One region of the Luteibacter sp. 9133 genome, then DNA from elsewhere that is predicted to be linked to it. Evidence: riboswitches for the same ligand, from Rfam matches in the RefSeq annotation. Region 1 holds a riboswitch; the other holds the start of a gene.
The links. A riboswitch is a leader RNA that binds a small molecule or an ion and turns the genes downstream of it on or off. The one in region 1 is predicted to bind cobalamin.
Positions count from the first base shown of each region.

Region 2: another riboswitch for cobalamin. It lies ahead of FA87_RS01145 (ribonucleoside-diphosphate reductase subunit alpha); the one in region 1 lies ahead of FA87_RS19525 (TonB-dependent receptor).

Region 1 covers NZ_JUHO01000001.1:4,490,007-4,498,605, forward strand. Annotated here, with positions in the region: gene FA87_RS19520 (efflux RND transporter permease subunit) at 1-1,828, opposite strand, end outside; gene FA87_RS19525 (TonB-dependent receptor) at 2,033-3,928, opposite strand; cobalamin riboswitch at 4,083-4,315, opposite strand; gene nagA (N-acetylglucosamine-6-phosphate deacetylase) at 4,348-5,499, opposite strand; partial or broken gene FA87_RS19535 (SIS domain-containing protein) at 5,522-6,555, opposite strand; gene FA87_RS19540 (GntR family transcriptional regulator) at 6,569-7,321, opposite strand; partial or broken gene zwf (glucose-6-phosphate dehydrogenase) at 7,495-8,599, shown strand, end outside.
Region 2 covers NZ_JUHO01000001.1:304,545-313,143, forward strand. Annotated here, with positions in the region: gene FA87_RS01125 (aldo/keto reductase) at 1-128, opposite strand, end outside; gene FA87_RS01130 (MerR family transcriptional regulator) at 125-604, opposite strand; gene FA87_RS01135 (acyl-CoA thioesterase) at 652-1,047, opposite strand; gene FA87_RS01140 (ribonucleotide-diphosphate reductase subunit beta) at 1,102-2,130, opposite strand; gene FA87_RS01145 (ribonucleoside-diphosphate reductase subunit alpha) at 2,283-4,799, opposite strand; cobalamin riboswitch at 4,956-5,167, opposite strand; gene FA87_RS01150 (response regulator) at 5,362-8,202, shown strand; gene FA87_RS01155 (SDR family oxidoreductase) at 8,245-8,599, opposite strand, start outside.

The sequences.
Region 1 (8,599 bases):
CGTTACCGCTGCCGAGCAGTGTGGTGACATCGGCGACGGCCGGGTCGTTCTGCATCATTTCGCCGACGCGTTTGAGCCGTCGCGACATCTCGTCCGGCGAAATGTTGGCGTCCGCGGTGACATCGGCCTGCAGCATGCCCGTGTCCTCGGCGGGCATGAAATTGCCACCGGCGGTCTTCACCACGGCGAAGCCCAGCGCGAAGGTGGCGAAAAGCAGGATGAGTGGCTGCCAGCGCATGACGCGCCGATGGCGCATCGCCCAGTCCAGTCCGCGCTCATACAGGCGCAGAAACCCGCGATCGAAGCGTTCCAGCGCGCGCTCGACGCGGCCTGGCTGGCGGTCGGGCTCGTCGTGCTTGAGATAGCGGGCACAGAGGGCCGGCGTGAGCGTCAGCGACACGATGGCCGAAATCAGCACGGCCGCCGCCAGGGTCACCGAGAACTCGCGCAGCAACTTGGTGATCATGTTGTTGCCGAACAGCAGCGGCGCGAACACCGCCACCAGCGACAGCGTGATCGACATCACGGTGAAGCCGATCTCGCGCACGCCCTCGAGCGACGCCGGCATCGGTTTGCTGCCGTTCTCCATGTGCCGGACGATGTTCTCGATGACCACGATGGCGTCATCGACGACGAAACCGATGCACAGCACCAGCGCCATCAGCGACATCGTGTTTAGCGTATAGCCGAGTGTCCACATCACGACGAAGGCGCCGGCCAGGGACAACGGCACGCTCAGCGTTGCGATCAGCGTCGGACCGAGACGGCGCAGGAACACCATCATGACCAGGAAGACCATGACGATGCTGATCAGCAGCGCGACCTTGACCTCGTGCAGCGCGGACTGCGTGGTCTGGGTCAGGTCGAAGATGGGGGTGACCTTCGCGTCCGCCGGCAGCAGCGAACGGAAGCGCGGCAGCGCGGCACGGATCGCGTCGGCGGTGGCGATGGAATTCGCCTCCGGACGCTTGCTCATCTGCATGGTGACCGAGCGCTCGCCCTGGAACCATGCGGCCTGGTACTGGTCCTGCTGGCCGTTGTAGACGCGGGCGATGTCCGAGAGGCGCACCGGCACGTTGTTGCGCATCGCGATGAGGATGTCGCCGAAATCCTTCGCGTCGCGAATGCTGTCGTTCGCGACGACCGTCATCTGTGCCTTGCCGTCGGACAGCAGGCCCTGCGGCGAGGTCACGTTGGCGGCGTGCAGCGCATTGGACACATCGTTGGCGGTGAGTCCCTTGGACGACAACGCGCGGGTATCCAGCTCAACGCGCACGGCGTGCGGGGTCCCGCCGAAGACCTGTACGCGCGACACGCCATCGATCTGCGCCACGGCGGGCCGGATCAGGGTGTCGACGACGTCGTAGAGCTTGTCCGGCGGCAGCGACTTCGAGGTGAACGACACCAGCAGAACGGGAATCTGGCCGGTGTCGAACTTAAAGTACTGTGGGGGGCTGGGCATGCCGGCCGGCAGGTCGGCGGCGGACGCGTTGATCGCGGCCTGCACGTCACGCGCGGCGGCATCGGTGGAGCGGTCCATGCTGAAACGGAGGCGGACGAAGCCGCTGCCTTCCGAGCTGTTGGAATACATCTGGTCCACACCCGGGATCTGGCCGAGGTGGCGCTCCAGGGGGGCGATGATGGTCGAGGCCATCGTCTGCGCGTTCGCACCGGGCATCTGCGTCTGGATGAAGACGGCGGGCACTTCGATGGACGGCAGGGCCGCCACGCCGAGCAGCATGTAGGCGATGGAGCCGCACAGCACGAGCCCCGCCGCAAGCAGCGAGGTTCCGATCGGCCGGCGAATGAAAGGTGCAAAAACGTTCACGACACTTCCTGTGATCGCGGGAAGCATACCCGCGCCCGGGGACTTTATGACGTCCGCGCCGGTCCGTGGCGTGTGCCTTTAGTGGGGGCCCTGCCGGAAGACAGGGGTGCGGCGTTTGCCCGAGCCCGGTGCCAGGGGTAGGAGCGCGCCTGCGCGCGATGCCGTGAAACATCGCGCGCAGGCGCGCTCCTACACGGTGCTCCCTCAGCGTACGGGCGAGAACCGCAGCGTCAGGTAATACGTCCGTCCCAGCTGGTTGTAATACGCCGCCGTCTCGTACCGCTTGTCCGCCACGTTCGCGACCCGGCCCTGCACGCTCCAGGCATCGTCCATGTGCCAGGTGGCACGCAGATCCGCGGTCGTGTAGCCGCCCAGACGCGTCGTGTTGGCCGCGTCGTCGTAGCTGTAACCCGAGGCGTAGACCGAGCCGCCCAGCGTCAACGCGCCCAGGTCCTTGTCCAGATCCACGCGACCGGTGCGACGCGGACGGCGGGCCAGCAGGTTGTCCTTCTCGAACCCGCTGTCCCGGTCCAGCGGCTGCTGCAGCGTCAGGTAGCCGCGCACGTGCCAGCCATCGACGTCCGCGCCCACCTGGCCTTCGAGGCCGCGCAGGCGGGCCTTGCTGACGTTGACCGGCAGGAAGTTCGCGTCGTAGCCGATCAGGTCGTCGACCTGGCTCTGGTAGGCGTTGACGGCCCAGTTCCAGATGCCCGGACGACCCGACAGGCCGATCTCGGCGGTGCGCGACTTCTCCGGCTTGAGGTTCACCGTGGGCACGCCGTACGGGTAGTACTCGTCGTTGAAGGTCGGCGCGTGGAAGGCGGTGCCATAAGAGGCCGTGACCTTCATGCCGTTGTCGAAACGGAAGCCATAGGCGGCCGAGCCGGTCGTGTGGTTGCCGAACTGGGTGTTGTGGTCGTGGCGGGCCGACAGCTGGATCTCATGCGGGCCGAACACGCCCTGGTAGAGCGCGAACACGCCCGTGTTGTTGCGGGTGTCCTTGAGATAATCCGTGTCGCTGCTCAGCTTTTCCTGCTGGTAGTCGACGCCGGCGCTCAGCGTCTGGCCCGGGGCCAGCGTGAAGTCGTTCTGCCAGGAACCCTGATTGCGCTTAGAGTACAGATATCCCACGCGCAGCTTGTCGGCACCGGTGACGTAGTTGAAGTCCGCGTCGTAATAGCCCTTGTTGGCGCCGTTGAGGTAGTTGTCGGCGCGGTCCTGGTTCTGGCCCAGGCTGACCGACATGCGCCACGCGGACAGCACGTCGAAGGCCAGCTTCGCGCCGGCGACCTGCTGCGAGCGTCGGGTCAGGTTCTGATAGTCGCCGTCGTATTCGATATCGCCCTTGCTGCGCAGCCAGCTGCCGGTGAGCTCGGTGCCGTCGTCCCAGCGGTAACCGCCCGACAGCGCGCCGTTGTACGTGCGATAGGCGTCATGGTCCGGCTCGTCGGTGAAGCAGCCCTTGAACGCCGTGCCCGCGCCGATGCGGCAGGCGTTGATGCCCGAGGTGTACTGGCCTCCGAGGCTGGCGTTGTACCAGCCGTGGGTCGTGCCGCCCGACACGCCGACCTGACCGGCGGTGTAGCCGTGGCTGCCGCCGGTGACCGAGAGGCTCGGGGTCGGCGCTTCGCCGGCCTGGCCGTGGCGGGTGAAGATCTGGATGACGCCGCCGATCGCGTCGGAGCCGTAAAGGCTCGAGCGCGGACCGCGGACGACCTCGATATGGTCGATCTGCTCGACCGGCAGCTGCTCGTAAGCCGGCAGACCCGCGCCCACGGTACCCACGCGGACACCGTCCACGAGGACCAGCGTGTGCGAGGAGTTGCTGCCACGCATGAACAGCGAGGTCTGCTGGCCGATACCGCCGGTGTTGGCCATGACCACACCGGGCAGCCCGGCGAGCAGGTCCTGGACGTTACGCGGCTGCAGACGCTCGATGTCTTCGTGGGTGATCACGGTCACCGGAGCGAGTACCTCGTCCAGCGGCGTGGCCGTGCGGGTCGCGGTGACGATCACGGGATCGAGGGCGTCCGGTGCGTCGGCCGCGTGGGCAGCGGCGATCGACGACAGCAGGGCTGCCGCTAGCAGGGTCTTCTTCATGGAACGGTCTTCCTCCGCCGCATAGCGCGGCAATGCGTAGCTCAAAGGGCGCGCGAGGAGGACATACGGCGAACGGCACACCGGCGGAACCCGGATGACTGTCCGGATTCGCCCTCCGCGAATCGCCCGAAACGGGACGACGCCCCGGGATGGCTCACGGGGCGCGTCGTCGGGCCGGTCTCCGGACTCACGCCGTCCCCGAGGGGGTGTCGGACCGGCGCCTTCCCGCTGTCGCAGTGGCTGAAGCCGTGTCCGAGGGGCCGTGACGACCCCGGGCGCTTACCGTTGCGGGGGCAGTGCCGGCCTTGCCGCAGAGGCGGCGCACCGGCTTCCCGTTTCATCCCCGTGGCGCGACGCCCCGGGGACACCCGAACCCCGCGACTTTAACCGGAGGGTGGGGCGCTGTCACGACCGCCCGATCAGCCCGCGGCGTAAACGCGCTCGCCGCCGATCCAGGTTTCGATCACCGTATGGGTCTCGTCCATCACGACGAAGTCGGCGCGGTAACCGGCGGCGATATGACCGTGGGTGGCGCCGAGGCCGAGGAACGCGGCCGGATACGTCGACGCCATGCGCGCGGCCTCATCGTAGGCTACGCCGACCATGTCGACCGTGTTGCGCACCGCCGTGGCCATGTCCAGCGCGGAGCCGGCCAGCGTGCCGTCCGCCGTCTGGCAGACGCCGTCGCGCACGGTGATGGTTTCGCCCTTGAGCACGAAGTTCGGATTGTCCGAGCCCACAGGCGGCATCGCGTCGGTGACCAGCATCATCTTCCGTGGCGCCTTCGCCGCGATGGCGACACGCAGCGAGGTCGGGTGCACGTGGTGGCCGTCGACGATCAGACCGCACCAGCTGGCCTGGTCTTCGAGCGCGGCACCGACGACGCCAGGCTCGCGGCTGGTGAAGGGTGTCATCGCGTTGAACAGATGTGTGAAGCCGCGCACGCCCGTCGCCAGTGCATGGCGCGTGGTCTCGTAGTCGGCAGCCGTGTGGCCCGCGGCTACGATGACGCCGTTGGCGACCAGCTGCTGGAGTACTTCCGCGGAAGCGCGCTCGGGGGCCAGCGTCAGCAGGGTCACGCCGCCGTGGCGCCGCGCGACCATCGCGACATCGTCGGCATCGGCGATGCGAAACTTGGCCGGGTCGTGCACGCCCTTGCGTTCAGGGGCGATGAAGGGACCTTCCAGATGGATGCCGAGCACGCCCGGCACGCCCTGGGCGACGGCGTCGTTCACGGCATCGATGGCCTTCGCCATGACCTCCGCGTCGTCACTGATCAGCGTGGGCAGGAAACCCGTGGTGCCGAATCTCGCGTGTGCCTCGCCGATCGTGCGGATCGCGTCGACCGTCGGTGCATCGTTGAACAACACGCCGCCCCCGCCGTTGACCTGGCAGTCGATGAAGCCGGGCAGCAAGGTGCGACCACCGAGGTCATGGCGCTCCGCCGCGCGCACGCGCGGGTCGGATGGCAGCGCCAGTCCGGTGATCTTTCCATCGTCGACCAGCACGGCAAAGCCGCTCTGGAATCCATTGTCGGTGAGCACACGGCCGTTGACGAGGGCGAGGGTCATGGCGATTCCTTGAGGGTGGCGGTCAGACGGTCTCGGTGACTTTATTCAGGTGCGGCGGCACGTCGGGATTGAAGCCGCGCTTCAGCGCGAGCGCCGCCGTGGCGCGGTAGAAGCTCTGCACCGTGATCAGCGGCGCGGCGATCGGTGCGGTGGCGACCAGCGGCAGCACACCCTCACCCGTCGCACCCGGCGCGGCGATCCAGACATTGGCGCCACGCTTGCGGAACTCGGCGGCGACATCGAGCACGCCCGGGAGCGTGTCGTCGTTCTGCGCGAAGAACAGCACCGGGAAGTCCGGGCCGACCAGCGCCATCGGGCCGTGTTTCACTTCGGCCGCGCTGAAGGCTTCGGCATGCAGGCCGCAGGTTTCCTTGAACTTGAGCGCCGCTTCCAGCGCACCGGCGAAGCCGAAGCCACGACCGACCACGAACAGGTTGTGCGCATCGACGAGGCCTTCCGTCAGCGACGACCAGTCGGCATCCCAGCCCTGGCGCAGCTGCGCGGGCAACGCGGCCAGGCGTCGGCGATCTCGGCCTTGCCACTCCACCGGGCGGCGATATGCAGAATCGCGAACAGCGCGCCGAGATAGCTCTTGGTCGCGGCGACGCTGGTTTCCGGGCCCGCGTGCAGCGGGACGACCACGTCCGCGACGTCCGCCAGCGGCGAGTCGGTCACGTTGACCAGCGCCACGACGTACGCACCGGCCTTCTTCGCGGCCTCGGCATTGCGGACCAGATCCGGGCTCTTGCCCGACTGGGATACGGCGACGTAAAGCGCGCCATCGAGGCGCTGCGCGGCGTGGTAAATCGAGGTGACCGACGGCGAGGCCGAGGCGGTGACGACGCCCAGCTGCGTCTCGAACACGTACTTCGCGTACATCGCCGCGTGATCCGAACTGCCACGGGCGCAGGTGATCACCATGCGCGGCGGGTTCGCGCGCAGGCGCTCGGCAAGGGCGCCGATCACGGCTTCGTTAAGGGCAAGCTGCCGCTCGACGACCTCGGCGGTCTCGTGCGCTTCGCGGTACATCAGGGTGTCTTGCGGCTGGATCGTCATGAAGAAGGGTCCGTCAGTCGCTCTGCAGTTCGGCGACGAAGTCGTAGATGTCCCCGCGATACCAGGAACACGTGAACTCGACGATGCGGCCGTCGTCGAGGAAGCTGCGCCGCTCGATATTCAGCCCGGCACTGCCGGCGCCGAGCCGGAGCAGCCGGGTCTGGGCAGGGCCCAGCACCACCGCGCGCAGGCGTTGCAACGCACGTCGCGGGCGGTTGCCCAGCGTGTCGAGCGCTTCGTACAGGGAGTCCTCGACCAGGCTGGGGTCGGGCAGCAGGTTGAGTGGCACCGCGCTGCGCTCGATCGCCAGCGGCTCGTCGCCCGCGTAGCGCAGGCGGTGCAGGCGGACCACCTGGGTGCCGGGCGAGAGATTCATCGCCATGGCTTCTTCCGGGGTGACCTCGCCGATGGCCCGCTCGAAGAACTCCGAGCGCGGATTGAGCCCGCGCGCGCGAAGATCCTCGGTGAAGCTGGTCATACGCGACAGCGGCTTGACGATGCGCTCGGACACGAAGGTGCCCGCGCCATGACGCTGGGTGAGCAGACCATCCTCGACCAGGCCGCCGATGGCCTTGCGCACGGTAACCCGGGACAGCGTGAGGGCCCTGGCCAGGTCCCGCTCACTGGGCAGTGCATGGCCGACCTGCACCTCGCCGTTTTCGATCACGTTGCGGATGGCGCGACGCAGGCGCATGTACGCCAGCGGCTGCCGCGCGGCCGGGTCGTACTGCAGGCGTTGGTATTCGGCGACGAGAGCGCTTTCCATGGTCGAGAAGATACCAATCAACGACCACTGCGGCAAGACCGTCCAAGCCCGCGAATACCAGTGAGCGATTCAAACGGGCGTTTGCACGATGCAAAGTCGGCCCGTAAACGTTTTGCGGCGTCATCGCCTCATATCGCGACGGAAAACGCCGCCTTGAGTGGTACGGGGCTGGTATGACCTGGTATGTCACTGGTACGATCCGTCGGCATACCCATCGATCCCAGCAGGCCACTGTCGTGAGCGCTCATCTCCTCCCGATCGAACCTTTCGATCTGGTCATTTTCGGCGGCACCGGCGACCTCGCCGTCCGCAAGCTTCTTCCCGCGCTGTTCCATCGCTTCGTGGACGGCCAGATCCAGCCCAGCAGCCGCCTCATCGGCGTGGCCCGCGAGGCCCTCGACGATGCGGGCTACCGCGACCTGGTCCGCTCCTCGGTCGAGAAAGGCGTGTCCCACGTGGCTCCGGCCCAGCTGGACGCGTTCATCCAGATGGTTTCCTACCGCTCGCTCGACGCGCGCAAGGAAGAAGGCTGGGATGAATTCGCCGCGCTGATGCAGCAGCAGGCCCAGCACATCCGCGTGTTCTACCTGTCGACCGCGCCGGACATCTTCACCGACATCTGCCAGCGCCTCGGGTCGCTCGGTCTCAACGGCGAGCGCTCGCGCGTGGTGCTGGAGAAGCCGATCGGTCGCGATCTGGAAAGCGCCAACGCCATCAACGACGCGGTGGCCCGGGTCTTCAACGAGTCGCAGACCTACCGGATCGATCATTACCTCGGTAAGGAAACAGTGCAGAACCTGCTGGCGCTCCGCTTCGGCAACGCCCTGTTCGAGCCGCTGTGGAAACGCCCAGCATATCGACCACGTGCAGATCACCGTCGCCGAGACGGTCGGCGTCGGTCATCGCGCGGGCTACTACGATCGTGCCGGCGCGCTGCGCGACATGGTCCAGAACACATCCTGCAGCTGGTCTGCATGCTCGCCATGGAGCCGCCTTCGTCGCTGGCGCCCGATGCCGTGCGTGACGAAAAACTCAAAGTGCTGCGTTCGCTGCGCCCGATCAACGCCAGCAACGCCGGCAACCTCACCGTGCGCGGGCAGTACCGCGCTGGTGCGGCCGAAGGTCAGGGCGTCCCGGGCTATCTCGACGAACTCGGCAGCGACCAGTCCAGGACCGAAACCTTCGTCGCCCTCAAGGCGGAGATCGGTAACTGGCGCTGGGCGGGCGTGCCGTTCTACCTGCGCACCGGCAAGCGCCTCCCTAACCGGGTCTCGGAGA
Region 2 (8,599 bases), 4.2 Mb from region 1:
AGCGCCGTTTCCAGTGTCGCGATGGACTCTTTCTCGTCGCCGGGGCCGTAGAACTCGCTCATGCCCATGCAGCCGAGGCCCTGAGCCGATACGTCCGGTCCGTTCTTACCGAGTTTGCGTGTCTTCATGCCTGTTTCCTGCGCGGGGAGGTGGGGGTCTTTTCGCGGGGCCGCGCCGTGGGCGGCGGGGGCGCCGTCACGGCGGGAGGCGCCGGTTCAGGGAATGACACACCTTCCTCGCCATACGCGGAGCGGTACATGGCGATCTTCTTGTCCAGCCGCGCGATCGTCTCGGTCAGGGTGACCAGTTCGTCGCGCAGAAAAGCGGCGTGGCGTGCCAGCAGGTCGCCGCGCAGGCGGATGCTGTCGGGCGTCTCACCCTGGCGGCGCAGCTCGGAATACTCCTGCAGCGTACGCATCGACATGCCGGTGGCGCGCATGTGGACGACGAAACGCAGCAGGGCGAGCTCGTGCTCGCCGTATACCCGCTGGCCGCTGCGGCGCGGCACCGGGTCGATCAGGCCGATCTGCTCGTAATAACGCAGGGTATGGACGGTCAGGCCGGTCGCCAGGGCGGCCTCGGCGATGGTCAGGTAGGTGGTCATGCCGAAAGCCTACGCCTTCGAGTGCGCTCTAGGTCAAGCGCCTCTTTTTATGCGGCTGCGGGCAGCGGCTGCACGGGTGTCGGCTTGTACTCGCTGTCCAGCGCGATCATCGTGAACGTACCCCGCGTGCACAGCTCGCGCGCGCCGGTGATCAGATCCTCGGTGTACATCGCCACGTCGATCTTCATCGACGTACGGCCCACCGAAATCACCGTGGCGATCAGCTCGACCATCTGGCCTTTGCGGACGGGCACGTGGAAGTCGACCTGCTCCGAACGGGCGGTGACGACGATCTGGCGGGAGTAACGCGAGGCCGCCAGAAAGGCGGCCTTATCCATCCACGCCAGCGCCTGGCCGCCGAACAGCGTGCCGAGGTGGTTGGTGTGGTCGGGGAAGACGATTTCGAGGACGCGAGCCTCGGTGGGGCGGTCGATAGCGGTCATGGGGGACGAGTCCTGTTGCAGTGCAGCATGCATCATACAGGGTCCCCCGTTCCCTCAGAACGACTGGTCGAACGCGACCTCGCCCTGCACGCCGACCTGGTACGACGACACGCGCCGCTCGAAGAAGTTGGTCAGTTCCTGCACGTCCTGCAGGTCCATGAAGTCGAACGGATTCTTCGAGCCATACTTCTTGGGCATGTCCAGCTGGACCAGACGCTGGTCGGCGCAGTATTCGAGGTACTGGCGCATGTCGTTGACCGACAGGCCGGCCACGCCGCCCGAGAGCACGTCGGCGGCGAACTGGGTCTCGCAGGCGATGGCGTCCTCGAGCATCGCTTCGACTTCCTGGCGCATCTGGTCGTCGAAGAGGTCCGGCTCCTGCTCGCGCACGGTGCGCACGACCTCGAAGGCGAACGCCATGTGGCCGGACTCGTCGCGGAACACCCAGTTGGTGCCCGAGGCCAGGCCGTGCAGCAGCCCGCGCGAACGCAGGTAGTACACGTAAGCGAAGGCGGCGAAGAAGAACAGACCTTCGATGCACGCGGCGAAGCAGATCAGGTTGAGCAGGAACTGGCGACGGTGCTCGCGCGTCTCGAGACGGTTGAGGTTCTGGATCGAGTCGATCCACTTGAAGCAGAACTCACCCTTCTGACGGATCGACGGGATGCTCTCGATCGCGGCGAAGGCCTTGTTGCGCTCGGCCGGTTCCGGAATGTAGGTGTCCAGCAGCGTGAGGTAGAACTGCACGTGCAGCGCTTCTTCGTACAGCTGGCGCGAAAGGTACATGCGCGCTTCGGGCGAGTTCACGTGCTGGTACAGATTGAGTACCAGGTTGTTCGACACGATGGTGTCGCCGGTGGCGAAGAACGCGACCAGACGATGGATCAGGTGACGGTCCGCATCCGACATCTTCGACTTCAGGTCGGTGGTGTCGAGCGAGAAATCCACTTCTTCCACGGTCCAGGTGTTGCGGATCGCCGCGCGATACATCTCGTAGAACTGCGGGTATTTCATCGGCCGCAGGGTCAGCTCGAAGCCGGGATCGAGAATATGGGTATCGCGGGTGACGGGAGAAGCGGACATCGGGCTACCTCGAATTAATTACGTGTAGGAGCGCGCCCTGCGCGCGAAAAACCAACGAAGCGGCGATGCTGGAACGTTTGGCGCAGGCAGCGGCTTCGCGCGCGGGGCGCGCTCCTACAGGGGTGCTGCGCCCCTGTAGGGGCGCGTTGCTTTTATTGGCAGGCTTCGCAGTACTCGGGGTTCTCGAGCGAGCAGAACACCGCGGCTTCGGCCTGTTCCTGCGCATCGGCGACCGGAGCGGCCGGCGTGGGCAGCGAGGCCGACGACGAGCTCACCGTGGTCTTGGCGATGCGGGTGGCGGGACGCGAACGCAGGTAATACGTCGTCTTGATGCCCGACTTCCACGCGTACATGTACATCGAGGACAGCTGACCGATGTTCGGGTTTTCCATGAACAGGTTCAGCGACTGGCTCTGGTCGATGTACGCACCACGCGCGGCGGCGAGATCGATCAGTGCCTTCTGCGGCAGCTCCCACGTCGTGCGGTAGACCTCGCGCAGCGCGGCCGGAATCGCGGCGATGCCCTGCACCGAACCTTCGGCGAGCTTGATCTGATCGCGCACGTCGGCGGTCCACAGGCCCAGCGTCTTCAGCTCATCGACCAGATAACGGTTGACGACGAGGAAGTCGCCCGAGAGCGTCTCGCGCTTGAACAGGTTGGACACCTGCGGCTCGATGCACTCGTAGCAGCCGGCGATCGAAGCGATCGTGGCGGTCGGAGCGATGGCGATGACCAGCGAATTGCGCAGGCCCTTGGCCTTGATCTTCTCGCGCAGCTCGGCCCAGCGGCCCTCTACGCCGGTCGGCGTGGCCGCCGGCCAGTAGTCGAACTGAAGCTCGCCGTTGGCGGCGCGGGTTTCGTCGAAGCCCGGGTGGGCACCGTCGCGCTCGGCGATCTCGTTGGACATCGACAGCGCGTGGAAATAGATCTCTTCCTGGATGCGCGTGGACAGCTTGCGCGCTTCTTCGGAGTCGAAGGGCAGGCGCAGCTTGAAGAACACGTCCTGCAGGCCCATCACGCCCAGACCCACCGGACGCCACTTCATGTTGGCCGTCTTCGCCGTGGCGATCGGGTAGAAGTTGAGGTCGATGACGCGGTTGAGCTGACGCACGGCGGTGCGCACCGTGGTACCGAGCTTCTCGTAGTCGAACTGACCGTCCACCACGTGGCGGGCCAGGTTGACCGAGCCGAGGTTGCACACGGCGGTCTCGCCCTCGGAGGTGACTTCGAGGATCTCGGTGCACAGGTTGGACAGGTGAATGACGTTTTCCGGACGCGCGGTCTGGTTGCTCGTGGCGTTCGAGCGGTCCTTGAAGGTCATCCAGCCGTTGCCGGTCTGTGCCAGCGAGCGCAGCATGCGGGCGTACAGCTCGCGCGCCTTGATCGACTTGGCAGCCAGGCCCTCGGCCTCGGCCTTCTCATAGGCGGCCTCGAACGTCGCGCCCCAGGTGTCGACGAAGTGCGGCACGATCTTCGGATCGAACAGCGACCAGTCGCCGTCGGTCTCCACGCGGCGCATGAAGAGGTCGGGTACCCAGTTGGCCAGGTTGAGGTTGTGCGTGCGGCGCGCGTCGTCGCCGGTGTTCTCACGCAGCTCGAGGAATTCCTCGATGTCGGCGTGCCAGGACTCGAGGTACACGCAGGCGGCGCCCTTGCGCTTGCCACCCTGATTCACCGCCGCGACCGAGGCGTCCAGCGTCTTCAGCCAGGGCACGAGGCCGTTGGAATGACCGTTGGTGCCCTTGATCAGCGAACCGCGCGAACGGATGCGCGAGTAAGCCAGGCCGATACCGCCGGCGAACTTGGACAGTTGGGCCACGTCGCCGTACTTGGCGTAGATCGACTCCAGGGCATCCTGCGGCGAGTCCAGCAGGAAGCACGACGACAGCTGCTCGTGCGCCGTACCGGCATTGAACAGGGTCGGCGAGCTGGCCAGGTATTCCAGCGACGACAGCATGCGATACAGCTCGAGCGTCTCGGCCACGTCGTTTCCGCCGAGCGCGCAGGCGATGCGCATGAAGAAGTACTGCGGCGTTTCGATGACGAAGCGCTTCGTCGGGTGACGCAGCAGGTAGCGGTCATAAACCGTGCGCAGGCCGAAGTACTCGAAGCGGCGCGAACCGGTCGTGTCGATGGCGTCGTTGAGCTTGCGCGCATTGACCTGGACGAAGTCACGCAGACGCTCGTTGAGGATGCCCAGGTCGAAACCGGTGGAGATCGACTGCGAGAACGACTGGATGTCCTGACCGGATACTTCCTTGTCGACGAAGGCGGCGAGCAGGCGTGCGGCCAGTTGGCCGTACTCCGGTTCCTCGGCGGTGAGCGCCGCGGCGGTACGGATCGACAGCTGGTCGAGTTCCTGCGTGGTGGCGCCATCGTAGAGTCCGCCGATAGTCTTCAGGGCGACGCGCATGGGGTCGACCGCGAACAGGCCGTCGGCGCTGCGGGTCACCGCGCGCACGATCTTGTTCACGTCGACGACTTCCTGGCCGCCGTTGCGCTTGGTGACGCGCATCTGGCCAGGGTTGTGCGGGGGCGTCAGCGCGAACGCCGGCGGCGGGTCGTTGCGGTAGCCGGCGGCAGGCGCCTTGTCCGTGGTGTTATTGGCGGAGACGGCGGCATCGGCCGTCTCGGTGCGCTCGCGCGCGGAAGAATCCATCGTGGTCATTGTCTTGGCTCGCCCCAGGTTCTATCACCCGTTCCCGGTCGGCTGGCTCGTGAGGGATGGGGCTGATGCGGGAAACGGCCGGGGACGGAGCGCGCCGCGAAGGGGCTCCGGTCCGCGACGTGCTTCCCCGCGGAAGCCGTCACCACTATCGAGGCCTCCCGGGCACCGATTGCTGGCAGGTCTTCGGACTCATGGACATGGACCTTTCGGTCCGCCTACCCGTCGCTTCCCAGCCCCCGAAGGACCAGTGCATTGAACGGGATCGTTTCCATTTACCGCTGCGGGGCAGTTCCGGATTCGCACCGGATTCCCTATTAAGTCCGACGGGCAGTCGCGCCTCTCCGGACACCAACGGGACACACCATATAGGCGGGGGTTGGCAGCGTCAACACAAGATGTAGGGTGTCGCCGCTATGTGCTTGATCCGCCGCAAGTGATTTTTTGCAACCCCTTTCCCGTCCCGCGACGAAGAGGACCATGAGGGTTTTGTGAAGATCGTCTACACAAAGCGCATGACCTCTAACCGATAACATCTGCGATCCCTCATAGGATCGCTCGCTAGATGACCTTGACGTTCGCGCTGCAGGAACATGCCCTGGTCACCGATGCGTTCGACGCGCTGCCCTTCGGCTTCACCGCCGTCACGGCGGATGGCGAGCTCCTGTATGCCAATGCCTGGATGACGGCACGCCTCCGCGACGCGGGTGCGTGCGGCTTTCTGACCTGGTGGAATGAGGAAAGCCGGTCTCGCCTCGAGACCGCCTTGTCGCTTGCTGACGCCGGGGGCGTCCGAGAGCTGGCCCTGGGCTCTGTGGAGGGCGCCACCTGGCGGGTCTCGATCGAGCCGTGGCGCGCTTCGGCGCTGGGCCAGGCGTCCTTCGTGGTGAGCATCCGCCCGCTGTCCGGGCAGACCGAGGCCGCGCGCACCATCGAAGAGCGTCGTGTGGCGCTGATCGAGGTCAGCGACATCCTCCGCGAAGTCGAAGATCCCGCCGAGATCGCCTACCGCGTGGCCGAGGTACTCGGCCGCGCGCTTCATGTCAGCCGTGCGGGCTATGGCTCGGTGGACACGATCGCGGAGACCATCACGATCGAGCGCGACTGGAACGCGCCGGGCATCGTCACGATCGCCGGTGTCCTCAACTTCCGTGAATACGGCTCCTACATCGACGATATCAAGGCCGGCCGTACCGCGGTCGTGTCCGATGCGTACAAGGACCCGCGCACGATCCATACGGCGGACGCGCTGGCGTCGATCAGCGCCACCTCGTTCATCAACATGCCGGTGACCGAGCGTGGCGGCACGGTGGCGCTGCTCTATCTGAACCACGAAAGCCCGCGGGAGTGGCCGGAAGAAGAGATCGACTTCGTCCGCGAGGTCGCCCATCGCACGCGCGTCGCGGTGGAGCGCCGTCGCGCCGAGGCCGAGCTGCTCGAGTTCGCGCACAGTCTGGAGCGTCAGGTCGCCGAACGTACGCTGGAACGCGACCGCATCTGGCGCCTGTCGAGCGACATCCTCGTCGTCGCCGACACCGACACCCGCCTGCTCTCGGTCAACCCGGCGTGGACCGCGATTCTCGGCTGGAGCGAGCGCGACACCATCGGCCGCTCCTATCTGGACTTCGTGCATCCGGACGACACCGGGCGCACTGGTGAGGAAACCGAGCAGCTGGCCGACGGTGTGGCTACGCTCCGTTTCGAGAACCGCTACCGCACCGCGGACGGTGGCTTCCGGCACCTGTCCTGGCGGGCGGTCCCGAGTGAGGGCATGATCTTCGCCGTGGCGCGTGACGTCACCAGCGAGCGCGCACGCGACGCTGAACTGGATGCCGCCCAGGAACAGCTGCGCCAGGCGCAGAAGATGGATGCGATAGGCAACCTGACCGGTGGCGTCGCGCACGATTTCAATAACCTCCTGCAAGTCATCAGCGGCAATCTGCAGCTGCTTGGCGCGGATGTGTCGGGCAACGAACGGGCCGAGCGGCGCGTCGCCAATGCGATGGCCGGCGTCACCCGTGGCTCCAAGCTGGCCGCCCAGTTGCTCGCCTTCGGCCGGCGTCAGCCGCTCGCGCCCAAGGTCGTCAACATCGGTCGCTTCATCCGCGACATGGACGAACTGTTGCGCCGCGCGCTCGGTGAGGCCATCGAGGTCGAGACCGTCATCGCCGGTGGCTTGTGGAACACGCTGGTCGATCCGTCCAATGTCGAGAACGCGCTGCTGAATCTCGCGATCAATGCACGCGACGCGATGCACGGGCAGGGCAAGCTCACCATCGAAGCCGGTAACGCCTTGCTCGACGAGGCCTATGCCACGGCACACGGCGACCTGCGTCCGGGCCAGTACGTCATGCTCGCCGTGACCGATACCGGTACCGGTATTCCGCACGACATCCTCGACAAGGTGTTCGATCCCTTCTTCACGACCAAGCCGGAAGGGCGTGGAACGGGCCTTGGCCTTTCGATGGTCTACGGCTTCGTCAAACAGTCCGGCGGCCACGTCAAGATGTATAGCGAGGCCGGTGAAGGCACGACGGTCAAGATCTACCTGCCGCGTTCGACGCAGAGCGAAGATCGCGTGGTAGCCATCGAGGAAGAAGCGGTGCGCGGCGGCGACGAAACGATTCTCGTCGCCGAGGACGACGAAGCCGTGCGCGAGACCGTGGTCGGCATGCTGGGTGAACTCGGCTATCGCGTGCTCAAGGCGCGTGACGCGGAGAGCGCCCTGTCGATCATCGAAAGTGGCATCGCCATCGACCTGCTGTTTACCGACGTGGTCATGCCCGGTCCGCTGCGCAGTCCGCAGCTGGCGCGCAAAGCCGTCGAGCGCCAGCCGGGGATCGCTGTGTTGTTCACCTCGGGCTACACGGAGAACGCCATCGTCCACGGTGGCCGTCTCGACGAAGGCGTTGAACTGCTCAGCAAGCCGTACACGCGCGAGCAGTTGGCACGGCGTGTGCGTCAGTTGTTGAGCTCGCGCGTCCCGCGCACGATCGCCGAAACGGTATCGGCACCGGCTGCCGGTTCCTCAGCGTCGTCTTCTGCCGCGCTGCGTCCTCTGCGTGTCCTCGTCCTCGAAGACGATGCGCTGATCCGCATGTCCATTGCGGAGATGCTGGAAAGCCGCGGGCACACGGCGTTCGAGGCGGGCGACGGCAACGAGGCGATCCGCCTGCACGGTGTCGAGGGCATCGACGTGCTGCTCGCCGATGTGGGCCTGCCCGGCATGAGCGGTGTCGAAGTGGCGGAGCGCCTGCGCGAGAACCAGCCGGAGCTTCCGGTGATTTTCGCTACAGGCGATCACCTGGCGAATGGCGTTCAGCGCGATTCGCATACGGCGGTCATCATCAAGCCCTACGGCGTCGCCGATCTGATGGAAGCGCTGGGACGGATTACCCGGGGCTGACGGCGGCCAGTACACCGGCCGCCACGAGGACGACACCGGAAGTCAGGGCAGGGTATTGCCCCCCGTCACCCCGTACGTCTCACCGGTAATGAAGCTCGACTCCTGGCTGGCGAGCAACACGTACAGTGGCGCACATTCCACCGGCTGGCCCGGACGTCCCAGCGGTACGTTCTTGCCGAACTCCACCACCTTCTCCTGCGGCTGACCACCGCTCGGCTGCAGCGGTGTCCAGACCGGACCCGGCGCCACGGCATTCACGCGGATGCCCTTCTCGATCACCTGCTTCGACAATGCCTTGGTGAAGGCGACGATCGCCGCTTTCGTCGGCGCATAGTCCAGCAGGATGTCCGACGGCTCATAAGCCTGAATCGAGGCCGTGTTGACAATCGTCGCGCCC